Saccharibacillus brassicae: one gene and its partner. The protein of the gene in region 1 interacts with the protein of each later gene in a pairwise test. Links are inferred from orthologs where the notes say so. Each region holds a gene or a part of one and is shown in the gene's direction. Other genes may lie near its edges.

Evidence for each region.
Region 2: the proteins of pheS (region 1) and brnQ interact in binary tests that used the Escherichia coli proteins (3 or more experiments, as listed by UniProt). The link is inferred for Saccharibacillus brassicae from one-to-one orthologs.

What each region holds. Positions count from the first base shown.
Region 1 is NZ_CP041217.1:4,227,054-4,238,337, forward strand. What follows is about bases 4,976-7,894. They hold pheS (phenylalanine--tRNA ligase subunit alpha), read left to right. Parts: upstream 4,976-5,886; coding sequence 5,887-6,903; downstream 6,904-7,894. Other genes in these bases: abc-f (ribosomal protection-like ABC-F family protein), read left to right, coding at 4,976-5,421; pheT (phenylalanine--tRNA ligase subunit beta), read left to right, coding at 6,951-7,894. Also shown: FFV09_RS17545 (glycoside hydrolase family 32 protein), read right to left, coding at 1-1,520; FFV09_RS17550 (LacI family DNA-binding transcriptional regulator), read right to left, coding at 1,716-2,714; FFV09_RS17555 (hypothetical protein), read left to right, coding at 2,875-3,084; more of abc-f, read left to right, coding at 3,514-4,975; more of pheT, read left to right, coding at 7,895-9,380; cell division protein ZapA, read left to right, coding at 9,746-11,284.
Region 2 is NZ_CP041217.1:2,865,042-2,876,281, forward strand. The notes cover bases 5,043-7,917. They hold brnQ (branched-chain amino acid transport system II carrier protein), read left to right. Parts: upstream 5,043-5,711; coding sequence 5,712-7,124; downstream 7,125-7,917. Other genes in these bases: FFV09_RS12005 (GntR family transcriptional regulator), read left to right, coding at 5,043-5,531; FFV09_RS12015 (GNAT family N-acetyltransferase), read right to left, coding at 7,267-7,812. Outside these bases: FFV09_RS11985 (DEAD/DEAH box helicase), read right to left, coding at 1-551; FFV09_RS11990 (hypothetical protein), read right to left, coding at 548-2,593; FFV09_RS11995 (AAA family ATPase), read left to right, coding at 2,768-4,150; FFV09_RS12000 (hypothetical protein), read left to right, coding at 4,134-4,691; more of FFV09_RS12005, read left to right, coding at 4,860-5,042; FFV09_RS12020 (TetR/AcrR family transcriptional regulator), read left to right, coding at 7,997-8,608; FFV09_RS12025 (MMPL family transporter), read left to right, coding at 8,652-11,144; FFV09_RS12030 (hypothetical protein), read right to left, coding at 11,217-11,240. UniProt on the Escherichia coli protein: Liv-II branched chain amino acid transport system, which transports leucine, valine and isoleucine. Also acts as a low-affinity threonine transporter.

The sequences.
Region 1 (11,284 bases):
GCGAAGAACGCGATACCGGTGCTGGCGGAATCGGGGAAGAGGCGGGCGGTGAACACTTCTTCGCCGTCGTTCACGAAGATTTCGACGGACGACGTATCGACGAACAAGCGGAATTCGACGTCCTGCCTGCCGGCGGCGTCCAGCGTACAGCTGCGCGTCGTTCCGTAGTCGATGCCGAGCGGTACGCCGGAGCGTGACCGGTCAAGCGTGACCGTGCGGCTTCCCGCGTCGTACGTCAATATCGTGCGTTCTTCGACGCCGGTGCGGAATTCGACGCCGAACCGGCCGCTTCCGCTGCCGGGAAGTTCGCGATCGGTTGATCGGTTGGCGGAAGATTCGCCATCTTCGGCTCCGCCGTCGGCCGAGCCGGGCCGCTGCGCAGCAGGCGCTATACGCACCTGCAGCTCGTAGGAGCGGCCTTCGATTCTATCGAAGCTGCGGCGTCCGTCGGCCCAGGCGGCGGAGAAAGAGCGCTCCTCGCCGCGCAGCAGCCGGAGTCCGGCTGCCGGCCGCTGGATCAGCCGGCCGCCGCGCAGCGACAGCTCCCTCGGCAGCGTCAGGCAGTGCGCCCAGCCGAGACCGTCGGTCGGATAATCCAGATCCGGCAGTCCCATCCAGCCGACGAGCAGGCGCTGCCCGTCCGGTCCCGCCGTCGTCTGCGGCGCATAGAAGTCGAAGCCGCGGTCAAGTTCCGCGAACGCCCCATGCCGGAACGTGCCGTCCGCCGTATTCAGAGGTTCGCCGAGCAGATAGCCCGACGGGTAAATGTTGCGGAAGCGTTCGCCGTCCCGCTCCACGCCCTGCGGGCAGAGCAGCAGCACGCCGGTGCCGTCCAGCTCGAAATAATCCGGGCATTCCCACATATAGCCGAAATTCGGCAGCGAAGTCCGGATTTCGCCCGCAAAATTCCAGTCCAGCAGGTCCGGCGAGCGGTACAGCACCGCGGCGCCGGTCAGATCGCTGCGCTGCGCGCCGATGACGCACAGATAGGCGTCGCCTTCGCGCCACACTTTGGGATCGCGGAAATGATCCGTGTAACCGGCCGGAACATCCGCAATGACCGGAAGTTCCGTCTTGGCGATCGTTCCGTCTTCGTCCATCACGGCCAGGCATTGGTACGGCCGGCGGACCCAGTCCGCGTCGCGCGTATTGCCGGTGTACATCAGGTACAGCCGGCCGTCTTTTTCGATCGCGCTGCCGGAGTACGCGCCGTGCGAATCGTAGAGGCCGCCCGGTTCCAGGCCGATCCCGGCGTCGGTCCAACGGGCCAGGTCGGAGGAGACGACATGATACCAATATTTCATGCCGTGCTCCGTGCCGAGCGGAAACCATTGGTAGAACAGATGGTATTGGCCGTTGTAATAAGCGAAGCCGTTCGGATCGTTCAGCAGGCCGGCGTGCGGCTGGATATGGTACGTCTGCCGCCAGGCGCAGTCTGCGGCCCGTTCGGCCAGCCGTTCCAGTTCGCCGGCTTCCGCCTGGCGCAGCAGCCGGTATTTCTGTGCTCGCGTCATAGGCATAAGAGTAAGGCTTCCTCCTTGTTTATTTTTTAGGAACCGGTTCCGTTTTGTTTTAAAAAAAGAGACACTACAAGAAAAACAAAAGAAGGAACCGGTTCCAAAACAGGATGCAAAAACTTTCGCCTCTCGGCAGACCGGTCCGTTCCTGCGCCGGGACGCTGCCCGAACGCATGATTGGAACCGGTTCCGATTGCATTATACCGAAGGCTTATTCAAATTGTCAACGCTTTCTCGGGCGAGCAGCTCGACGTCCAGCACCGTCAGGCGTTCCACTTCTTCCCCGGCGGTCAGCTTCAGCATACTGCGCGCCGCATGCTTGCCGGCTTCGTAGTACGGGAAACGGACGGTCGTCAATTCCGGGTTGATGATCGCCGTGACCTCGTAACCCCCGAAGCCGGTAACCGACAGCTGCGACGGGATCGACAATCCCCGCAGATGCGCCGTTTTGACGACGCCGAGCGCGAGATTGTCGGTAGCGCAGACGATCAGCGAAGGCGCGCATTCGTCGAGGATCGTTTCGGCCGCGAGGCGCGCGTCTCCGATGGCGAAGCTGCTCTCGTAATACGAAATGTCGCAGTCTGCGCAGTCTGCCGCCGCGGCCCGGAAGCCTTCTTTGCGCCGCCGCCCGACCGCTTCGTCGTCTTCGGTCACGCCGAGGTAGGCGATGCGGCGATGCCCCATGCCGAGCACATGGCGTCCCATCAGCAGGCCGGCCCGGTAATCGTCGTACACAAGACTGTGCAGCCGGTTGCTGCCCTGGCCGACGAGCAGCACCGGAATGCCTGCCGCTTCGGCTGCCCGCAGATGCTCGTCCGTCACCTGCGCCGGCATCAAGATGATGCCCGCCACTTTTTGCCGGGCCAGGTCCTGCATCGCTTCGATCTCCCGCTGCGGGTCCTGCCCCGCGTTATAGACGAGCATCCGTCCGCCCGCCGTCCGCAGTTCTTCGTCGATGCCGGTCATCGTCTGCGCGGCCGCGAACGAGTCGAGCCGGGGCACGATGGTGCCGATCAGATGGGTCCGTTTGGCTTTGAGGCTCTGGGCGAACGTGTTCGGCACGTAACCGGCTTCCCGGGTAATGCGTTCGAGCTTCTGCTTCGTTTTGGCGCTGACGGAGCCGCCGTTCAGGTAACGGGAGACCGTGCTTTTGGCGACGCCCGCCATCTGCGCGATATCCGAGATGTTTTTGGTCATGTCCGCTTTTTCCCCTCGCTTTCGCTATGTCGATTTTACCACGTTCACACTTTGTTTGCCGCCGAGGGGTCTCAAAAAGAGATCGAAATGCCGATAGAAAGAAAGAAGGGTTTTTGCCGCGGTTCGGCGGCCGCCCAATTGGAGAAACGGGGAGTGTTCGATGATGGAAGACCGCATGCACGGGAAAAGGGAAGCCCGCAGCGCAAATCGTATCCACAAGCGAATCGAGAAAAGAATCGTCGGCGGAGTCCGGATCGGTATCGCGCTGATCGCGGGTATCGGCCTGCTCGTTTATTTGGCTTTTATCGCCGGCGTCCTGCTGCTCGCGGGCAAGGGCTTGCATGCGGTATGGGGATTCATTTTCGGCTGACCGGGTAAAAAAGATTGTCACCGCTTCGAAGTTTTGTTAGACTGGCGGTGTTCCACATTCTGTAGAATTCGAGAGGTACACCCTATACGATGAAGTATACAACGCATGTCCTTATCTAACCCGGCATATTCGCTTGTTCGCGGCGCACGGTCTCATCACCGTGTATTTGACTGCGAACGAACAGCGGATCACGACAGGCGGACGTTCAGACGTTCGGCTGCGGCAGGAGTGAGAGAGGGATGCGTGCGTCTTCCATCGGGAGTGTGCCTCTTTTTGCGTACCGTTTTCCGGTATTTTCCGGTATTTTGCCGACGGCGCCCCTCACTTCCCTGGTCATGCGCAGGTTTCCGATTAATTCTTGATTCTCCAAGTCCGCAGCGGCGTTTGCCGTCACGCGGACTTTTTTAATTCGGAGAGGATGAACTTTTTATGCGTACATGGATGATTGCCAAACAATTGGCCAAAGAATGGAACGGACGGACGCTGTTCGAAAAAGTGGACCTGGAAGTGACGGAAGGCGAGCGGCTGGCGCTGTTCGGACGCAACGGCTGCGGCAAGACGACGCTGCTGCGCATACTCGCCGGCATGGAGCAGGCGACGGAAGGCAGTGTGGAGCGGCTGCTGCCGCTCGAAGAATGGGGCATGATGAAGCAGCACGAAGACGTGCCGGCCGATACGACAGCACTCGAACGGGCGTATCTGGAGCACGGTCGCCTGCATGCGCTCAAGCGCAAGCTGGATCGCCTGGCGCAGCACATGGGCGGCTCCGGCGAACAGGCGCAGCAGGCGCTGGAAGCGTATGGCCCCGTGCTCGAAGCGTACGAAGCGGAAGGCGGATTCCAGTGGGAAAACGAAGTGGACAAGCAGCTGCAGCGGATCGGCATGCCCAAACCAAGTTGGAATCTGCCGTATGCGTCGCTCAGCGGCGGCCAGAAAACGCGGGTGCGCCTGGCCGCGCTGCTGGCCAAATCGCCCAAGCTGCTCATTCTCGACGAGCCGACCAACCATCTGGACGAAGAGAGCCTGCATTGGCTTGAAGACCAGCTGCGCAGCTATGCGGGTACGCTGCTGTTCGTCTCGCACGACCGGCAGTTTATCGACGAGGTGGCGACCGCCGTCTGCGAGCTGAACCCGGACGGCATCGTGAAATACCGCGGCGGCTACACCGAGTACCAGAGCCACAAGGAACGCGAACTGCGCGAACACGAAGCGCTGCACAAAAAGCAGGAGCAGCAGCGCAAAGCGCTCGAAGAGTCGATCCGCAATTACCAGCAGTGGTTCCTGCAGGCGCATAGCGCCGCGTCGCACCAAAACGAAGTCAAAATTACGCAGAGCTATTACAAAGCCAAAGCCAAAAAGAACATTTCGCGCTATCATGCCAAGCAGAAGCAGCTGGAACGGCTCGATGCCGAAAGCGTAGGCAGCGTGCGCCGGGCACCCAAGCTGAACATGAAACTTGAAGACGAAGGCTTCGAAGCGCGCACGCTGCTGCGGTTCGAGCACGTGGACTTTGCTTACGAAGGCCGGGACATTTTGCGGCAGATCCATCTGCGGCTGAATCGCGGCGACCGCCTGGCGGTGCGCGGCCCGAACGGAAGCGGGAAAACGACGCTGCTGCGCCTGGCTACCGGCCGGCTTGAGCCGACAAGCGGCCGCGTCGCCCTGCATCCGAACGTCAAGATCGGCTATTTCTCGCAGGAGCTGGAAGGGCTGCCGACCGGGCAGACGCTGCTAGGCAGCCTGCTGGAACTGCCGAACATGACGCAGACGCAGGCCCGTACGTTATTGGGATGTTTTCTGTTTCCGCGCGAAGACGCATTCAAGCGGATCGGCGAGCTCAGTATGGGCGAGAAGTGCCGGGCGGCGTTTATCCGGCTGTACTTCGGAGGGTCGAACCTGCTCGTGCTCGACGAGCCGAACAATTATCTCGATATCGAGACGCGCGAGGTGATGGAGTCGGCGCTTATGCGCTACGAAGGCGCGCTGCTGCTCGTCTCGCACGACCGGATGCTGGTGCGCCGGGCGGCGAACCGGATCGCGGAGCTGGACGGGCAGGGCGGCTTCACGCTGTTCGAAGGCAGTCTCGACGAACGGGAAGAAGACCTGAAGCGGGCAGAGCGTCATCCCGGCGGCCGCGAAGACAACGAGCGGCGCCTGATGCTGGAGCTGAAGCTTGCGCAGCTGCTGCGCGGCGAAGCGGACAGCCGGGCGGACAGCGAGAAGCGCAGACCGGAGAGCGGCGCGCTGCCGGAGGCGTTCTCGGACGAAGCGATGAGCGAGATTCGCGAGGTGAAGCAGAAGCTTGCGGCGCTGTCGCATCTTGCGGACAGAACGTAGCCGTTTTCGCCGCGGCGGAAATTCGCATTGACGCAGCCGGAAGCTTTTTAGTAGAATATAGGTGTGTAACATACAACATTTAATTCAAACATATCTTTTGCCGCGATGATGGAGAAGAGTAAGCGCCGACGCCGAACAGGGAGAAAATGCCGTGGATTGAGAGCATTTTCGCGACAACGCCGATGCCGAAGTTCGCTCCGGAGCCGCTGTCTGAACCGGGCGCCCTGCGCTTCGCACTAGGACAGCCGGGTCGACGACCCGTTATCTTCGTCTCCGAGAGAAGTCGGCCGCTGCGGCCGCGAGTTTCCCGATTGCCGGTATCCGGCGGGAAAACTTCTGAATTAGGGTGGTAACGCGATCTTTTCGTCCCTTGGGGCGGGAAGATCTTTTTGTTTTTCGGGCCTTTTTTTGGCAAAAGAGATCACGATCGAATACTTCCCTTGGCGGGAAAGGAGTCTGCGGACGATGAGAGAACGTTTGGAACAATTGAAAGCCGAAGCGCTTGAGGAACTTCACAGCGTAGCGGACGCGAAGCAGCTCGACGAACTGCGCGTCAAATATCAGGGCAAAAAAGGCAAATTGACCGAGATTCTGCGCGGCATGGGCGGACTGTCCGCCGAAGAACGTCCGGTTATCGGGCAGCTGGCGAACGAAGTGCGCGACGCGATCGACGCGGCCGTAAGTGCGCACAGCGAGCGGTTCGAACGCGAAGAAACGGAGCGCCGCCTGGCGTCCGAGACGATCGACGTCACGCTGCCGGGACGCAAGCTGCCGCGCGGCGCGGCGCATCCGCTGAACCGGATCATCGAAGAGATCGAACAGATCTTCATCGGCATGGGCTACCAGATCTCCGAAGGACCGGAAGTCGAGACCGACTACCACAACTTCGAAGCGCTCAACCTGCCCAAAGACCATCCGGCGCGCGATATGCAGGATTCCTTCTATATAACGGAAGATTTGCTGATGCGTACGCACACGTCTCCGGTTCAGGTGCGCACGATGCAGAAGATGGACGGCGAAGTGCCGGTCAAGATCATCTGCCCGGGCAAAGTGTACCGCCGCGACGACGACGACGCGACCCATTCGTTCCAGTTCCACCAGATCGAAGGGCTCGTCATCGGCAAAAACATCCGTATGAGCGACCTCAAAGGCACGCTGCTGCGGCTTATGCAGGAGCTGTTCGGCAGCGATACGCAGATCCGCATGCGCCCGAGCTTTTTCCCGTTCACCGAACCGAGTGCGGAAGTGGACGTCAGTTACCGGAAAAAAGGCGCGGAAAACACGGGCTGGCTCGAAGTGCTCGGCTGCGGCATGGTGCATCCGCGCGTGCTGGAGATGAGCGGTTACGATCCGGAGCAGTACAGCGGATTTGCGTTCGGCATGGGCGCCGAACGTCTCGCGATGCTCAAATACGGCATCGACGACATCCGTCATTTCTACAATAACGACGAACGGTTCCTGAACCAGTTCGCCCGTCAATAGAAGCGTAAACGCAGGTCCATATTAGAAAAGAAGGAAGTGAGCGGGCAGTGAAAGTATCGACGCAGTGGTTATCCGAATACGTAAGCATCGAAGGCGTGACGCCTGAACAATTGGCAGAGAAAATTACGCGCTCCGGTATCGAGATCGACGAGATCGAGCAGCGCAATCAAGGGGTGCAGGGCGTAGTCGTAGGCTATGTCAAGCACAAGGAAAAACATCCCGACGCCGACAAGCTGAACGTCTGCACCGTCGACGCCGGAACGGGCGAAGACTTGCAAATCGTCTGCGGCGCGAAAAATATCGATGCGGGCCAAAAAGTGCCGGTCGCGGTCGTGGGCGCGGTTCTGCCGGGCAACTTCAAAATCAAAAACGCCAAGCTGCGCGGCGTCGCTTCGCAGGGCATGATCTGCTCGGCCAGCGAGCTTGGCATGAACGACAAGCTGCTGCCGAAAGACCAGCAGGAAGGCATCCTCGTGCTGCCGGAAGGCACCGAGATCGGCCTGCCGATCACGCAGGTGCTCGGCCTGGACGACGCGGTGCTGGAATTCGACCTCACGCCGAACCGTTCCGACTGCCTCAGCATGATCGGCGCGGCTTACGAGACGGCGGCCATTTTGGGCCGCGAAGTGAAGCTGCCGGCGATCGACCTGATCGAGACGGGCGGCCCGGCTTCGGGCAAAGTGAGCGTTACGGTCGAGAACGGCGAACTGAGCCCGCATTACGCGATCCGCTACATTTCGGGCGTTCAGATCGGCCCTTCGCCGCAGTGGATGCAGAACCGGCTGATGGCCGCGGGCATACGTCCGACGAACAACGTCGTCGATATTACGAACTACGTTATGCTGGAATGCGGGCAGCCGCTGCACGCGTTCGACGCGGACAAGCTCGGGCCGGAGATCGGCGTACGTTCGGCGCGCGAAGGCGAAACGCTGACGACGCTCGACGGGCAGGAGCGCAAGCTCGATCCGTCGATGCTGCTTATTACCGGCGGCGACCGTCCGGCGGCGCTCGCCGGCGTTATGGGCGGAGCCGAGACGGAAGTGACGGCTTCGACGGTCAATATCGCGCTGGAATCGGCGCGCTTCGCCGGTTCCTCCGTCCGCAAAACGTCGAGAAAGCTCGGTCTGCGCTCGGAAGCGAGCCTGCGTTTTGAAAAAGAAGTCGATCCGTCGGCCGTCATCGCGGCGCTGGACCGGGCGGCGCTGCTGCTGTCGCGCCATGCGGGCGGAGCCGTGCTGCACGGCATCGTGGAGAGCAAAAGCGGAGCGGTGACGGAGCAAAAGCTGTCGCTGTCGCTGCCGAAGCTGAACGCGTACCTCGGCACCGACATTTCGATGCTGGAAGTGAAAGCGATCTTCGCGCGCCTGAACTTCAAATGCGCCGACAGCGCGCAGGGCGTGCTGGACGTGCAGGTGCCGACGCGCCGCGGCGATATTACGCGCGACGTCGACCTGATCGAAGAAGTGGCGCGGATTCACGGCTACGACAATATTCCGTCGACGGTCATCGAAGGACCGACGACGCCGGGCGCGTACACGAAGTCGCAATCGGTGCGCCGCGCGGTACGCCGCACGCTGACCCACGGCGGGTTCCATGAAGCGGTAACGTATTCGTTCACCCGCCCGGAGAACACGCAGCGCTTCACCGCTTTCTCGGCCGGCAGCCATGCCGTGCCGCTGGCGATGCCGATGAGCGAAGACCGCAGCGTGCTGCGCACGACGCTGGTTCCGCTGCTGCTGGAAGCGGCGCAGTACAACCGCAATCGCAAGAACGCCGATCTGTCGCTGTTCGAAGTCGGCACCGTGTTCCACGGCAGCGAGCAAAAAGCGACGAAGCAGCCGACCGAACTGACCATGCTGGCTCTGCTTATGGCCGGCAGCCGCACGGACGAGACCGTAGGCGCCGCGGCGCGCAAAGTCGATTTCTTCGATCTCAAAGGCGCCGTGGAGAGCGTGCTCGGCGAACTCGGCCTGCAGGTCGAATTCCGCGCCGACTCGCCGGACGGATTCCATCCGGGCCGTTCCGCGTCGCTTTATCGGGTGTCCGCGCCGGATAAGCGCGTCGGCGTATTGGGCCAGCTGCATCCGCAGCTGCAGCGCGATTACGATCTCGACGATACGTACGCGGCCGAGATTTGCCTTGACGATCTGTACGCGGCAGCAGCGCCGGAGATCGAATACCGCGATCTGCCGCGCTATCCGTCCGCGCAGCGCGATATCGCCGTCGTGGTCGACCTGAACGTCGAAGCTTCTGCGCTGATCGCGGCCGTCCGCGGTTCGGCGGGCGAACTGCTGCAGGACGTGCGCGTGTTCGACGTCTATACGGGAGACCGCGTCGCTGCCGACAAAAAAAGCGTCGCCCTGGCTTTGACATACCAGCACGGGGAACGCACGCTGACGGACGAAGAAGTGGCGGCCGCCCAGCATAACGTTGTGACGGCGCTGGAACAAACTTTTGCGGCCGAATTGAGAAAGTAAGCAGTCTCCGGCAGGAGAAGGACAAAACCGCATCGAATTCTTCTAGGAATACGGTCCGCCGCGGACCTGCGTCCTGAAGAGGGATGCGGTTTTTGTCCGTCGGTACCGAAAAACGCGGCCCGGCCGCGGCCCTATAGCAACTTTCGGGCGGCGAAGGCGTCATAACCCGATAGGCGGACTTTCGCCGGCGAGCGGAATCGGCAGTCTCCACCCGGAGTATGCCGGCCGCCGCGATCGTCCCGATCCATCCACCTTACACAACCGATAGGCGACTGAACGCCTGCGCGGCGGCATGCTGCCGACGCGCCATATAAGAAAATGTTGGACGTCAACACAATTTAAAACACGGAGAGGAGCGGGCGGATATGGCTGAACGAAAAACAGTCAGCGTAGAGATTTACGGAACGTCCTATAAAATTTTCGGCAGCAGCCAGGAGTATGTGAAGCGTGTCGCCCACCTGGTCGACGAGCGCATGAGCGCGATCGCGGCCGGCCATCCGAGGCTCGATACGGTGCGGATTGCCGTGCTCGCCGCGGTCAATATGGCCGAGACGAACATCGTGAACCAGGACTTGCAGGAGCGGCTTGACGAGTCTCTGTCGCGCGCCGATCGCCTGGAGACCGAGACGGCGCAGCTGCGCGAACGGACGGCGGAGCAGGCTTCGGCCGAAGAAGCGCTGCGCGCCGAGAACGCCAAGCTTGCGGAAGCGGACCGGGAACTTGCGGCTCGCCGCGAAGAACTGCGCAAAGCGAACGCCGAACTGGAACGGCTGAACGGACAGAAGCGGCAGCTCGAGAGCAAATTGGCCGAAGCGGAGAAAAGCGGCAGCGCGTCGCGCGACGCGCTGCAAAAAGCGGGCCGCGATCTCTCGGCGGAACGCGCGGCCAAGGAAGGGCTGTCCAGCGAGCTCGAAACGGCCCGTCTGGAACTTCGCCAAGGCGAAGAAGCGCTGGCCCACAGCCGCGAACGGGCGGGAGCGTTCGAACAGGAACTCGAAGAACTGCGCGCCCGCCTGGCGGAGAGCGAGTCGAAGCGCGAAGAACTGGAACTCGAACTCGGCCTGCTGCGCGAAGAAGAGTCCCGCCTGAACGAGCTGAGCGCCGGGCTGGAAGCCCGCGTCTCGGAGCTGCAAGCGGCCGGCGAACGCGCGGCCGAGGAGAGTGCTGCGCTTGGCGCGGAGCTGTCCGCGCTGCAAGAAGCCGAAGCGCGGCTGCGGAGCGAAGGCGAGGCGGCTGCGCTGCGCGCCGGGGAACTGGAAGCAGGCCTGCGCGCGCTGACGGAAGTCCGCCAGCAGCTGGAGACGAGAGTCGGCGAGCTGGAAGACGGCGAGACGATCTGGAGCGAAGAACATGCGCGCCTGGAATCGGAACTCGGCGAGACGCGAATGCGCGAGCAAGAACTGTCCGAGCGGTACGAAGAAGCGCGCGGGCAGCTCGAAGAGCTGCGCGGACGGGAAGCGGCGGAGCAGACGCGCCGCGGCGAACTGGAAGCGGAGATTGCGGACGCGCGGCAGACGGAACAGGATCTGCGCGAAGAGCGCGAGCGGCTGCGCGAAGCGACGGACGTTCAGCGTCAGGAACGCGAAGCGCTCGAGCGCCGCGCGGCCGAATTGGCGGAAGCCGAAGCGGCCCGCGCTTCGGAGAACGCGGCGCTTGCCTCTGAACTCGAAGCGTGGACGCAGCGCGAAAGGTCCTGGCAGGCGGAGAAAGACACGTTCGAATCGCTGCTTGAGGAAGCGGAAGCTTCCCGCGGCGAACTGAACCGTGCGATCGAAGAACGCCAGGCGGAGACGGTTCGTCTCGGCGGCGAACTGGAGACGCTCGGCGAAGGCAAGCAGCGCCTGGAACTCGAACTCCAGACCGTATCGGCGGACAAAGAACGTCTGGAGCGGGAGTTGGAAAGA
Region 2 (11,240 bases), 1.4 Mb from region 1 along the record:
TCTTCCTCGCCGCGTCCGCCGAACATCGCTTCCTCGTAAGCTTCTTCGTTGCTCTGCGTTTTGCGGACTTCGCGTTCTCCCGCTTCGGCGCCCGCGGCGCGAATCTTGCCCCGGTCGAGCGCGGCAAGCACCGCGGCGATCCCGCGCTCCTTGAGCGCATGCCGATCCCATTTCCACTGCAATTTGCCCGAACGGTACGCTCCGAAGTCCGGCTTGTAAGCCCGTTTCGCGATGCTTGCGGCAAGCGCCGGCGCGCTTTGCGCCAGCAGCTCCGCGTCGCCTTCGAACGACCAGTCGACATGCTTCAGCAGCGGCCGGTCCGCGAAGAACGACAGCACCATTTCCGCCGGCAGCAGCACCAGATCCATCTCGCCGCTGGTCTGGATCTCGAGTTCGGTGCCGTAGAACGATTCTTCATGCCGCGCAAACAGCAGCTGCTTGAAATACAACCCCGGCACGGCGCCGTAAGTCGGCTTCGTTCCGTAGAGCAGGGCGTCGCCGTATTCGCTCAGTACCGCATGTACGGTAACGGTCTCCATGACTGCGTTCATAGCATCAATTTTCCTTTCTTCAATTCTTCCTGAAGCGCGCGCAGCCGCCCGTAGCGGGCGTTAAACGATTCCATGAACGCTTCCCAGCGATCTTCGCGCTTCATTTTCCGATACAATTTCTCCAGCCGTTTGAGCAGGCGGACCGCGCCCTTGTAGCCGTCCCGGCTGCGCTGCTCGACCAGCCGCTCGGCGGCCTGATGGTAGAACGGCAGCAGCAGATGCGGCGCGTTTTTCTCGATCGGAGCGAAGTCGGCCACTTTGAAGCTCGACGGCTCCGCCCCGGTCGACAGCTGATAGTCCATCCAGCCGTCCCAGTTGCTTCGTTCCAGCAGCTTGGCTTCGTACAGCGAAGACGCGTGCGGCAGCATGCCCTGCAGCGTCGTCCACATGCGAGCTTCGGCGTCCGGCCGATGCGCGATCGCCCGGTCCCACAGTTGTCCGTAATCCGTCAGGTTGGCGCGTGCGCGCTCCAGCAGCGGGCCGAAGGTCTCCAGCCAATCGGTCAGCCGATCCCATTCGCCCGCGCGGGCGAGCGGAGAGAGGAAGTCGGGCAGTTTTTTGGGCGAAAAATACGGCTTGTCCGCGGCTTCGCCAAGCAGCGCTCTCGCTTGGTCATCCTGACCGAGGCAGAACCGGCTCCAGGCGTTCGCGCCCAGCCAGGCCTGACGGTTCAGCGCCCGCCCGAGCTCCCGCTCTTCGTCCATCAAATACTGCAGTTCGGATTCGTAAAAATCGCGCCGTTCTTCCGCCAGCTTCCGCAGCTGCTCCGGATCGACCGGATCGAGCGAAGCAGCCGGGTCGTCCGCAGGGACGGCGTGATCCAGCGCGAACAGATCGGGCATTTCCACCGCCGTTTCGGCGTGTCCGCTGCCCGCTTGGGCGCCTGCCCGAGCGGCAAAGCCCGCTTCCGGCGCGGCCCAGCCGTTCAGCAGCCCGTAATAGCCGGTCGAGAACAGCTCCGATTCGCGGCCTTCGGTCAGCATCTGCCGGCGCACGGCATGCAGCGTCTCGCCGAGCCGCTCACGCACCTGCGGGTCGTCCCGGTCTGGAAGAGGAGCGGCCAGCAGGCCGGCCATGCCGGATGCCGTGTCGGACACGGCCAGATGCGCAAAGTAGCCGGACGAGGACAGCCCGGCACCGGTCGGCGCGCTCAGCGTCCGCAGCACGAACAGATGCGCGTTCAGCCGGTATAACGCTTCGATGCCCGGCTTGAACGGCGGCATGTCCGCGAAGGCGAGCTGGAGCGTCAGTTCCGCGAATTTCGGGTTGCGCGTGCGGCCGTTCAGCGAAGAAGCCGCTTCTTCGAAGCGACGGTTCCAGGTCGAAATGCCGGAAGCGGCGAGCAGCGCGGCTTCTTCGACGCCCGGCTTTTTCCCCGGCGCGCCGCCTGCGAAGTCGCCGGCCGAGCCGACGGACGGGTCGTCGGACAGAAAGTCCGGCCGAGCCGCCGCCGTTTGATCGGCGCGCTCCGCGTCGGAGCTATCGCTGCGCGGCGCTGCCGTTCGAGCCTGCCGACCGTCCGCAGCCGCGTTGTCGCGGCCTGCTTCGGCCCGGCTGCCCGGCGGCTCGATCGCCGCCGTGCCCGTCTGTCCGGCCCGGCCGCTGCCCGTCGGGTCCGTACTCGCCGCCGGAGCCGCTTCGCCTCCGTCGGCGCGATCCGCCGCCGGATTTCCGGCCGCCGCGTCCGCTTCGCGCTTCGCTTTCGCCGCCGAAGCGCTGGCGTTGGCCAGCGCCGAGACCGGCCGGCCGCGCAGGCGGGCCAGCTTCATCAGCGCGGCCGCCTGGTGCCGGCACGGCTTGCGGTCTTTGCAGTCGCAGCTTCCGCCGCCGGCGAAATCGAGCGCCACGTCGACCCGGCAGACGCCGTCGCCTTCTTTGACTTCGGCTTCCAGCCGCCGTTCTTCGGACACGGCCAGCTGCTGAACGCTGCCCATGCGTTCGTATTGAAATCCTCTTTTTAACGTCAGGTCGTCGAAAGCTTCCGCAACGCCCTGAACGAGTCTGTTCCATTGTTCGTCGGTGAACGTCGTGTTCGCATCCATGCCTCAATCGTCTCCCGTAAAGTACTCTGTTTTTGTCGTCCGCCTATTATAGCATGGGACGGCGAACGTCTGTACCCCGATACGATTTCCCAAGCTGTTTTTTCGAAGAGAGACCGATATAATGGAGAGTAACGAGTCTTTGCGCGAAAAACCCGATAAGGGAGGCGGAATTTGGTGTTATCAGTTGAGTTTGAAAAGGTAGGTCCGATCAACCGCGGCAGCGTTTCGCTTCATAACTTAATGCTGTTTTGCGGAGAAAATAATGCGGGGAAAACCTATGCGAGTTATGTTTTGTACAATGTTTTTGATAAAAAGTTCCAAACCGGTATCAATTTTTTAGACGAAAAAGCATTAAAAAGCAGCGGGATTGCGGAAGTGGATCTTGAAAATGCGTTAAATCAACACAACGAGGTAAAAGAGGCTTGGTCTGAGGAGCTCACGCGCTCTTTGCCGGACCTATTGAATGCGGAACCAGATGGGTTTACCGATTCCAGAATAACTTTACGCCAAAACGTCGAACACATCAAAAAAGAGGTCTTCGATGAAAAGTTTGAACATCAATGGGGTCTTAACGGACAACCGGCAGGTCAGATCACCAAGCCGGCCAAAAGTTTTATGGCGGAAGTCAAGTTAGAAAAGGGAACTGAAGATTTGGACGATGTTACTTTCTCTTACGTATTAAATTTTGGAATCAGACATTTTTTTAACACACTAATATTCAAGGACTTATACAGCGATGCTTTTCTGCTTCCGGCCGAACGGGCGGGGTTGAATTTATTTTATAAAGAGTTGAATGCTTCCCGTAACGAACTGCTGCGCAAAGTAACATCCGAAGTTCGCCATGATTCCCTGGTTTTCGACCTGAAGAAAGAAATCAGTATGTACGCCAAACCGATCTCGGATTACCTTACTTTTTTGAACCGTTTATCGTTTTATGCAAGACAAAAAAGCTCTTTCTCGGATTTGGCTTTGAAAATTCAGGAAACTGTCCTGAAAGGCAGCTACGTACTTGACGACACAGGCATTCAGTATGTATCGGATTCGGCGGAAGCAGCCAATGACAATTTCAAAATCGGCCTGCATACTTCGTCTTCGACAGCCAAAACGCTGTTCGGACTCGTCTTTTATTTCAACCATATGGCTGTCCCCGGCGCGACCCTGATCATCGACGAACCCGAACTCAATCTTCATCCCGACAATCAACGCAAGCTGGCGCGGATTTTGGCGGAGGCGACGAATCGCGGACTGCGTGTCATTTTGTCCACTCACAGCGATTATATTGTCAAAGAATTCAACAATCTGATCATGCTCTCCAACGACTTCGAGAACAAAGAACATATTATGCAAAAGTTCGGATACACCGCGAAACAGATTCTTGAGCCGCAAAATGTCGGAGCGTATATGTTTGCGGATCATACCATAGCGGAAATGGAAGTCAACGAACGCGAAGGCGTCATCGCCGAGACGTTCAACGAAGTAATCAACCAGTACAATGATTCCAATGATGAAATTTACTATGCACTTATGGAGAATGAAGAGCATGCGGAATCTGATTGAGGTCCTGAACGAGGTCGTTCATCCTCGTTACAAGCTTGATCCTTCGTCTTCATTGACGATACTCGAGACCAGTCCGGACACGGCGACCCGTCAGACCCGCTGCAGGCAGGTGACGATTTTGGGAGCCGGGCAGGTATGCGCCTTGTCGCTGGACAATCGGGGTTTGGAGCCGTTTCCGTTTCTTCAAGACGTGTCCAACGTCAAAATGAAAAATGATGCGATCGTGTTCTGCAAGTGCGACGACCGGTTATATCTGTTGGTCATCGAATTGAAGTCCGGAAACGCCAAAGAAGGCGTCAAGCAGCTTCGGGCGGGCAAACTGTTTGCGGATTATTTGCTGGGACTCGTCGATATGCATTATCCGGGAGTCGATACGAGGAGCCTGGAGACCAAATACATTATTTTCAGCAGAGATCCGCGTAAAAACGTCCAGAAAAAGGCGGATCATAAAAGCCGGAAAGCTTCTTACGTGAACGAAAAAGGGCTGCCTGTCGCTTTCGTCGACTGCAAGGACAAATACGAGTTGCGTTATTTTATTTGATTGTCATAGGCCGTTTCGGAGACATGCGCATGCCGGGCATGCAGCCGGAGCGGTTTTTGTTTGCAAAATAATTCCCATGTAACCGTATGCAATATATTGCATGACGCAGCCCCAAAAGCTATAATGAGAAAATCTTGTCACGACATGTTAACAATGAAGGAGGAAGTCATGCCGATTCCAGCAGGGTTTTCCATGCCCAATCCCCTGACCGCCAAGCAGCGCGCTTTCCGGCAGCTTCAGGAATGGATTATCGACGGCACGCTCAAGCCGGGCGAGAAGCTGAACGACAGCGAGCTGGCCGCCGCGCTCGGCGTCAGCCGGACGCCGGTGCGCGAAGCGCTGCAGCTGCTCAGCGTCGAAGGGCTGGTCGAGATGAATCCCGGCGTATCCACGCAGGTGACGGCGGTGGACGGCGGGGACGTCGCCAAGATTTTGCCGCCGCTTGCGGTGCTTCAGGCGCTCGCCGCCGAGCTTGCGCTGCCCCAAGTCACGGCGCGCGAGATCGAGTCGCTGCGCGAGATCAACGCCGAATTCGGCGAAGCGCTCGGGCGAGGAGACTCCCACTACGCGCTGAAACTGGACGAGGAGTTCCACGGCTTCGTCGTCGATTTGGTGGACAATCCGTATATCGCCAACACGATTTCGACTTTTCAGGCCCATATTCGCAGACTCTTTTTCCATAATTCGATCATTTTGAGCCTCAAGTCGGTCGACGAACACGAAGACATTTTGCAGGCTTTCGAGCAGGGCGACCCGGCCGAAGTCAATCGCCTCGTGCGGGGCAACTGGCTGCGCGCGATCGACGCGTACGACGAAGCGCTGCGGGAGAACGAACGTTAAGATCGTTTTTCCGTTAAGCGTGTTCTTCGCGTCTTCGCCGCCTGCACGAACACGAACGTTTTCACTAATTAAGCGGGCAGCCTCGCCCGATGAATGGACCGGTTTGGCGCTTTCCGCAGCGGAAGGCTGCCGCGAACCGGATTCGACGCGCGGGGCTGCACGGTTGGAGGATTTTTTATTATGTCGCGCAAAGCGCCTTTGTCTTTGGTTATCATTCTCGGTTCCATGCTGTTCGCCCTGTTCTTCGGAGCGGGCAACCTGATTTTCCCGCCGATGCTCGGCCAGATGGCCGGCGAGAACGTCTGGTCCGCCAACGCGGGCTTTCTCGTCACCGGGGTCGGCCTGCCGCTGATTGCCGTCGCCGCTTTCGTCTTCTCGGGCGAGCGCGATCTGCGGGGGCTGTCGAGCCGCGTGAATCCGACGTTCGGACTGATCTTCACCGTCGTGCTGTATCTGGCGATCGGCCCGTTCTTCGCCATGCCGCGCACCGGCAGCGTCTCGTTCGAGATCGGCGTGAAGCCGCTGCTGCCGGCCGCCGATTCGCATCATCTGGCGCTTGCGGTCTTCACGGTGCTGTTCTTCGGCGTCGCCTGCCTGCTGTCGCTGAATCCGACCCGGATCATCGACATCGTGGGCCGGGTGCTGACGCCGATGAAGCTGACCTTTATCGGCGTGCTGGTCGCGGCGGCGCTTCTCTATCCGATCGCGAACTTTGGGACGCCGGACCCGAGCTATGCGTCGCACGCGTTTTTCAAAGGCTTCCAGGAAGGGTATCTGACGCTGGATGCGCTCGCGGCGACCATCTTCGGCATCATCATCGTCAACGCGCTCAAAGACCGCGGCGTCACCGGACGCCGCTCGCTTATGGGCGCCTGCGCCAAAGCGATTCTGATCGCGGGCGTGCTGCTGGCGTTCATCTATACGTCGCTGGCCTATATGGGCGCTTCGAGCGTCGGCAAGCTTGGCGTGCTCGGCAACGGAGCCGATATTCTCGCCGCCGTCTCGTCGCATTATTTCGGCGCGTACGGGTCCATTTTGCTGGGACTGATGATCACGGTGGCCTGCATGACGACGAGCGTCGGGCTGATCACGTCCTGCGCGTCGTTTTTCCACGGGCTGTATCCGAAGCTTTCCTATAAAAAGATTGCCGTAGCGCTGGCCGCGTTCAGCGCGCTCGTCGCCAACATCGGCCTCAACGGGTTGATCAAAGTGTCCGTGCCCGTGCTCATGATGCTGTATCCGCTCGTGATCGCGCTGGTGCTGCTGACGTTCCTGCACCCGCTCTTCAAAGGGCGGAACGAAGTGTACCAGGGCACGATGCTGCTGACGTTTCTCGTGAGCCTGTTCGACGGACTCAAAGCGGCCGGCTTCGAGATCGGCGCGGTCGAGCGGCTGTTCGGCGAAATCCTTCCGTTTCACGCGCTCGGCCTCGGTTGGCTGCTGCCCGCGTTGGTCGGCGGAATCGGCGGCGCCCTCGTCGCCAGATTCACCGGCCGGCCGCAGGGACTGACCGCGCGGGAGACCCCATCCGAACCTTCCGCCAAGCCCACGCCTTCCGTTCGGGACGGCAAAGGCACGTCGCACGGCCGCTGATCGCGCCGCGTACGGAGCGTGTTCAGACAGAAAAGCAGACAGAAAAGCAGACGAAAAAGCAGATCGAAAACAGCATGCCAAAAACCGGGACCGACCGCAGTCGGATACCCGGTTTTTTGACGTGTGCAGCGGCGCCCGGCGTTCAGCCGTTTTGCTGCGCGAGCAGCCATTCTTTTTTCAGCAGCGCATATTGGAAGGTGTTCTCGTACCTGGGCGTTCCGTCCGCGTTCGAAGTGAACGAGACGAACTCCAGGAACAGCCCTTCCTGGCGCATGCCCAGCCGTTCGCACAGCTGCTGCGACCTGCGGTTGTCGTCTTCGACGTAAGCGTACAGCCTCCGGGCATTCATCTGCGTGAACAGATGGTTCAGCAGCGCGCGCGTGCTCTCGCCGGCGTAGCCCTGGCCTTCGTAGCGCGGGTTGAAGTTCCAGCCGACGGAATAAGTATCCGGCTCTTCCTTCATGGCGAACAATTCGCCGATCAGACGATCGTTTTCTTTGAGGCACACCGCGATCTGCGCGTCGTCCCGGCTTTTCTCCAGCACTTTGAGGGCGGCCGCTTCGAAGTCGGGCAGTCGCTCGTCCAAAAAGCAGGTGGCCTGCGGGTTCGCCGCGTATTCCAGCAAAAAGGCGGCGTCTTTTCCGGCAAAGTTGCGTAAAATCAATCGCTCCGTCTCGATCCGCTGCATGGGCAGTCTCCTTCTTTCTCTCAGGGTAAGTCTTCCTTGAAACCGAGTATACCGGGGCGCGCGGAAAAAGAGAAATCCGGTTCCGATTGGGTAACTTTGCACATTGGGCAATGAAATGATATGCTTGTTTTGAAGCATTTCTGCAAAAACCTGAAAAGCTTGCGGCGAAGAAAGGAGGATTTGCATGACCAAACAAAGCCTGCGCGATATGAAAAAAGAAGAAACATGGCATGTGCTGGCCCGGACTTCGTATGCCTTGGCGATCGAGAAAGGGCTGGACGGCTTCACGATCGAAGACGCGGTGCAGCGCGCGCGGTATTCCCGGCGCACGTTCGCCAACCATTTTTCGTGCAAGGAAGAAGCGGTGGCGATGGCGGTGCTCTCGCTGAGCAGCGGCCGAAGCGACGTGCTGCGGGAAGTCGAAGTCCCGGCCGGCATGGCTCCGCTCGAAGCGCTTGAGCAGTGGTCGCGGATGCAGTTCACGGCCGAACTGCTGCGCAATCTGCGGCAGCTGCTGCGGATGGCCCGCGAATACCCCACGCTTGAGCCGTACGTCTTGATCGTCCTGCAGCGGCTGCAAAAAGCGGCGCAGGAAGAACTGGACCGCAATTACGCCGGACATTATCCGCCGGGCTACACGCATATTTTGGCCGGAGCGGTGTTCGGGGCGGTGCTGTCGATCCTCGAAGGGGAAAATGTGCGCATTCCCGGAGAAGAACAGGCCGGCGAGCCGGGAGAAGCGACGTTTGACGAGTTTTTGCGCACCACGTTCGATTATTTGAAAAACGGATTCTGACGATCGGACTTGTCCGATGCGCGAATAGAAGGAGCGAGCCCTAGTGTCCAAGTTTTTGTATAAAATCGGCAAGTCCGCCTACAGCAAGCCCTGGTTGTTTATCGGGGGATGGGTCGTCGTTCTGGCGATCGTGATCGCGATGCTGGGCCTTAACGGCGTGAGCGTGAGCTCGGAGATGAAGCTGGAAGGCACGGAGTCGCAAAAAGTGCTCGACCAGTTGGCCGAAGTGCAGCCGGAAGCTTCCGGCGGGCAGGGCAGCGTCGTGTTCGTCGCGCCCGAAGGCGAGAGCCTGAATACGCCGGAACGGTTGGCGGCGATCCGGGAAGCGGTCGACGAAGTCTACGGCCTCGACCAGATTCTGAACGCGCCCGAATTGGCCGCGCAGGCGATGGCCCAGGCGCAGGCCCAGGCCGCGCAGAGCACGGAAGGCGCGCCGGCCGGCGCCGGCGACGCGGCTTCCGCGGCGGGCCAGACCCCCGGCGGGGCTGCCGGGGATAACGCCGACGCCCAGCAGGGCGCGGGTGCCGCTCAAGCCGGCGAAGCCGGAGCAGCCGAAGGCGCCGCCGGCAGCGATGCCGCCGCCCAGCAGGGCGCAGGCGCCGCTCAGCCCGGCGCCGAACGGCCGCCGTACACGCCGCTCGTCGTGGACGGCATGCCGGTCATCGGCGTGACGATCGCAAACGACGGCAGCGCGGCGCTGTTCCAGTTCCAGTTCACGGTGCAGCAGTCCGCCGTGTCCGACGAAGTGAAGGAATCGGTGATCGACACGGTCGAAGCCGTCGCCAGCGAGACCGGCGTCGAAGCGCTGCCGAGCGAATCGCTGCTGCCGCTCGACATTCCGGTCGGCACCAACGAGATTTACGGCCTCGTCGTGGCGGCGATCGTGCTGATCATGACGCTCGGTTCCGTCATCGCCGCCGGCCTGCCGCTGATCGTCGCGCTGTTCGGCGTCGGCATCGGAGTCGGAGGCGCGTACGCGTTCTCCTCGTTCCTCAGCATGAGCTCCATTACGCCGGTGCTGGCGCTGATGGTCGGCCTCGCGGTCGGCATCGACTACGCGCTGTTCATCATCAACCGCCAGCGCCGCCTTATTTTCGACCAGGGGCTTAGCGCCAAGGAAGCGGCCAGCCGTTCGGTCGGTACCGCGGGCAGTGCCGTCTTCTTCGCGGGCCTGACGGTCATTATCGCGCTGTGCGGTTTGCTCGTTATCGGCATCGGCTTCCTCAGCACGATGGCGCTCGTCGCTTCGGTGACGGTGCTGCTGAACGTCCTGATCGCGCTCACGCTGCTGCCGGCGCTGCTCGGCCTGATCGGCGAGCGGATCTGCTCGCGCAAAGCGCGCGAGAAAAATGCCGCCCTGCGGGCTTCCCGCGCCGACAAGCAGGAGAAAGCGCGCTGGATTCACGGCGTTATCAAATTCCGCTGGCCGGTCATTCTGCTGATCGTCGCCGTGCTCGGCGTGGCGGCGATTCCGGCTCTCAAAATGGATCTGGCGATTCCGTCCGCGGCTTCGGCCGATCTCGATACGGCCAAGCGCCAGAGCTATGACGCCATCTCCGAGAGCTTCGGCGAAGGCTTCAACGGCACGCTGCTGATCGTCGCAGAATCGGCGAACGGCGCAGACGTGACGCCGCAGACGCTCGGCGCGCTGACGCAGGGCATCGGGCAGGTCGACAACGTGTCGGTCGTCTCGCCGCTCGGCATCAGCGAGAACGGCAAGCTGGCGCTGCTGAGCGTCATTCCGAAGACCGGACCGAACGACGCCGAGACGCGCGACCTCGTGACGACGCTGCGCGACGACGAGTCGGCGCTTGCGACCGATAACGGCATCACGCTCGGCGTAACCGGCGTGACGGCGGTCAATATCGACATGTCGGCGAAGCTCGCCGAAGTGTTCCCGATCTACGTCGGCATCATCGTCGTCTTGTCGCTGATCATTCTGCTGCTCGTGTTCCGTTCGATCGTCGTGCCGATCAAGGCGACGGTCGGCTTCCTGCTCAGCATCCTGGCGACGTTCGGCATCACGACTGCCGTGTTCCAATGGGGCTGGGCGCACGACCTGTTCGCGTTCGATACGGCAGGTCCGATCCTGAGCTTCATGCCGATCATGGTGACCGGCATTCTGTACGGCCTGGCGATGGACTATCAGGTGTTCCTCGTCTCGTCCATGCGCGAGTCCTACGTACACGGCCGCCGGGGCAGCGACAGTGTCATCCACGGCTACGGCCAGGCGAGCCGCGTCGTCGTGGCGGCCGCCGTCATCATGGTCGCCGTGTTCGCCGGCTTCATCTTCACGCACGACATCATGATCAAGCAGATCGGCTTCGCACTGGCCGTCGGCATCCTGATCGACGCGTTCGTGATCCGCATGACGCTCGTTCCGGCCGTCATGTCGCTGTTCGGCGACAAAGCGTGGGCGCTGCCGAAATGGCTCGACCGCATCCTGCCGAACCTTGACGTCGAAGGCGACAAGCTGCTCGAAGAGCTGAAAGCGCAGGAAGCGCAGGAAGCGGCGGAAGCCGCGAGAGGGCGCTGAACAATGTAGGCTGGACAAGAGCCGGACTCAAATAACATGCCGGAAATACGAAACGAGCCTTTAGAATTGATTCTAAAGGCTCGTTTTTTTGTTTGT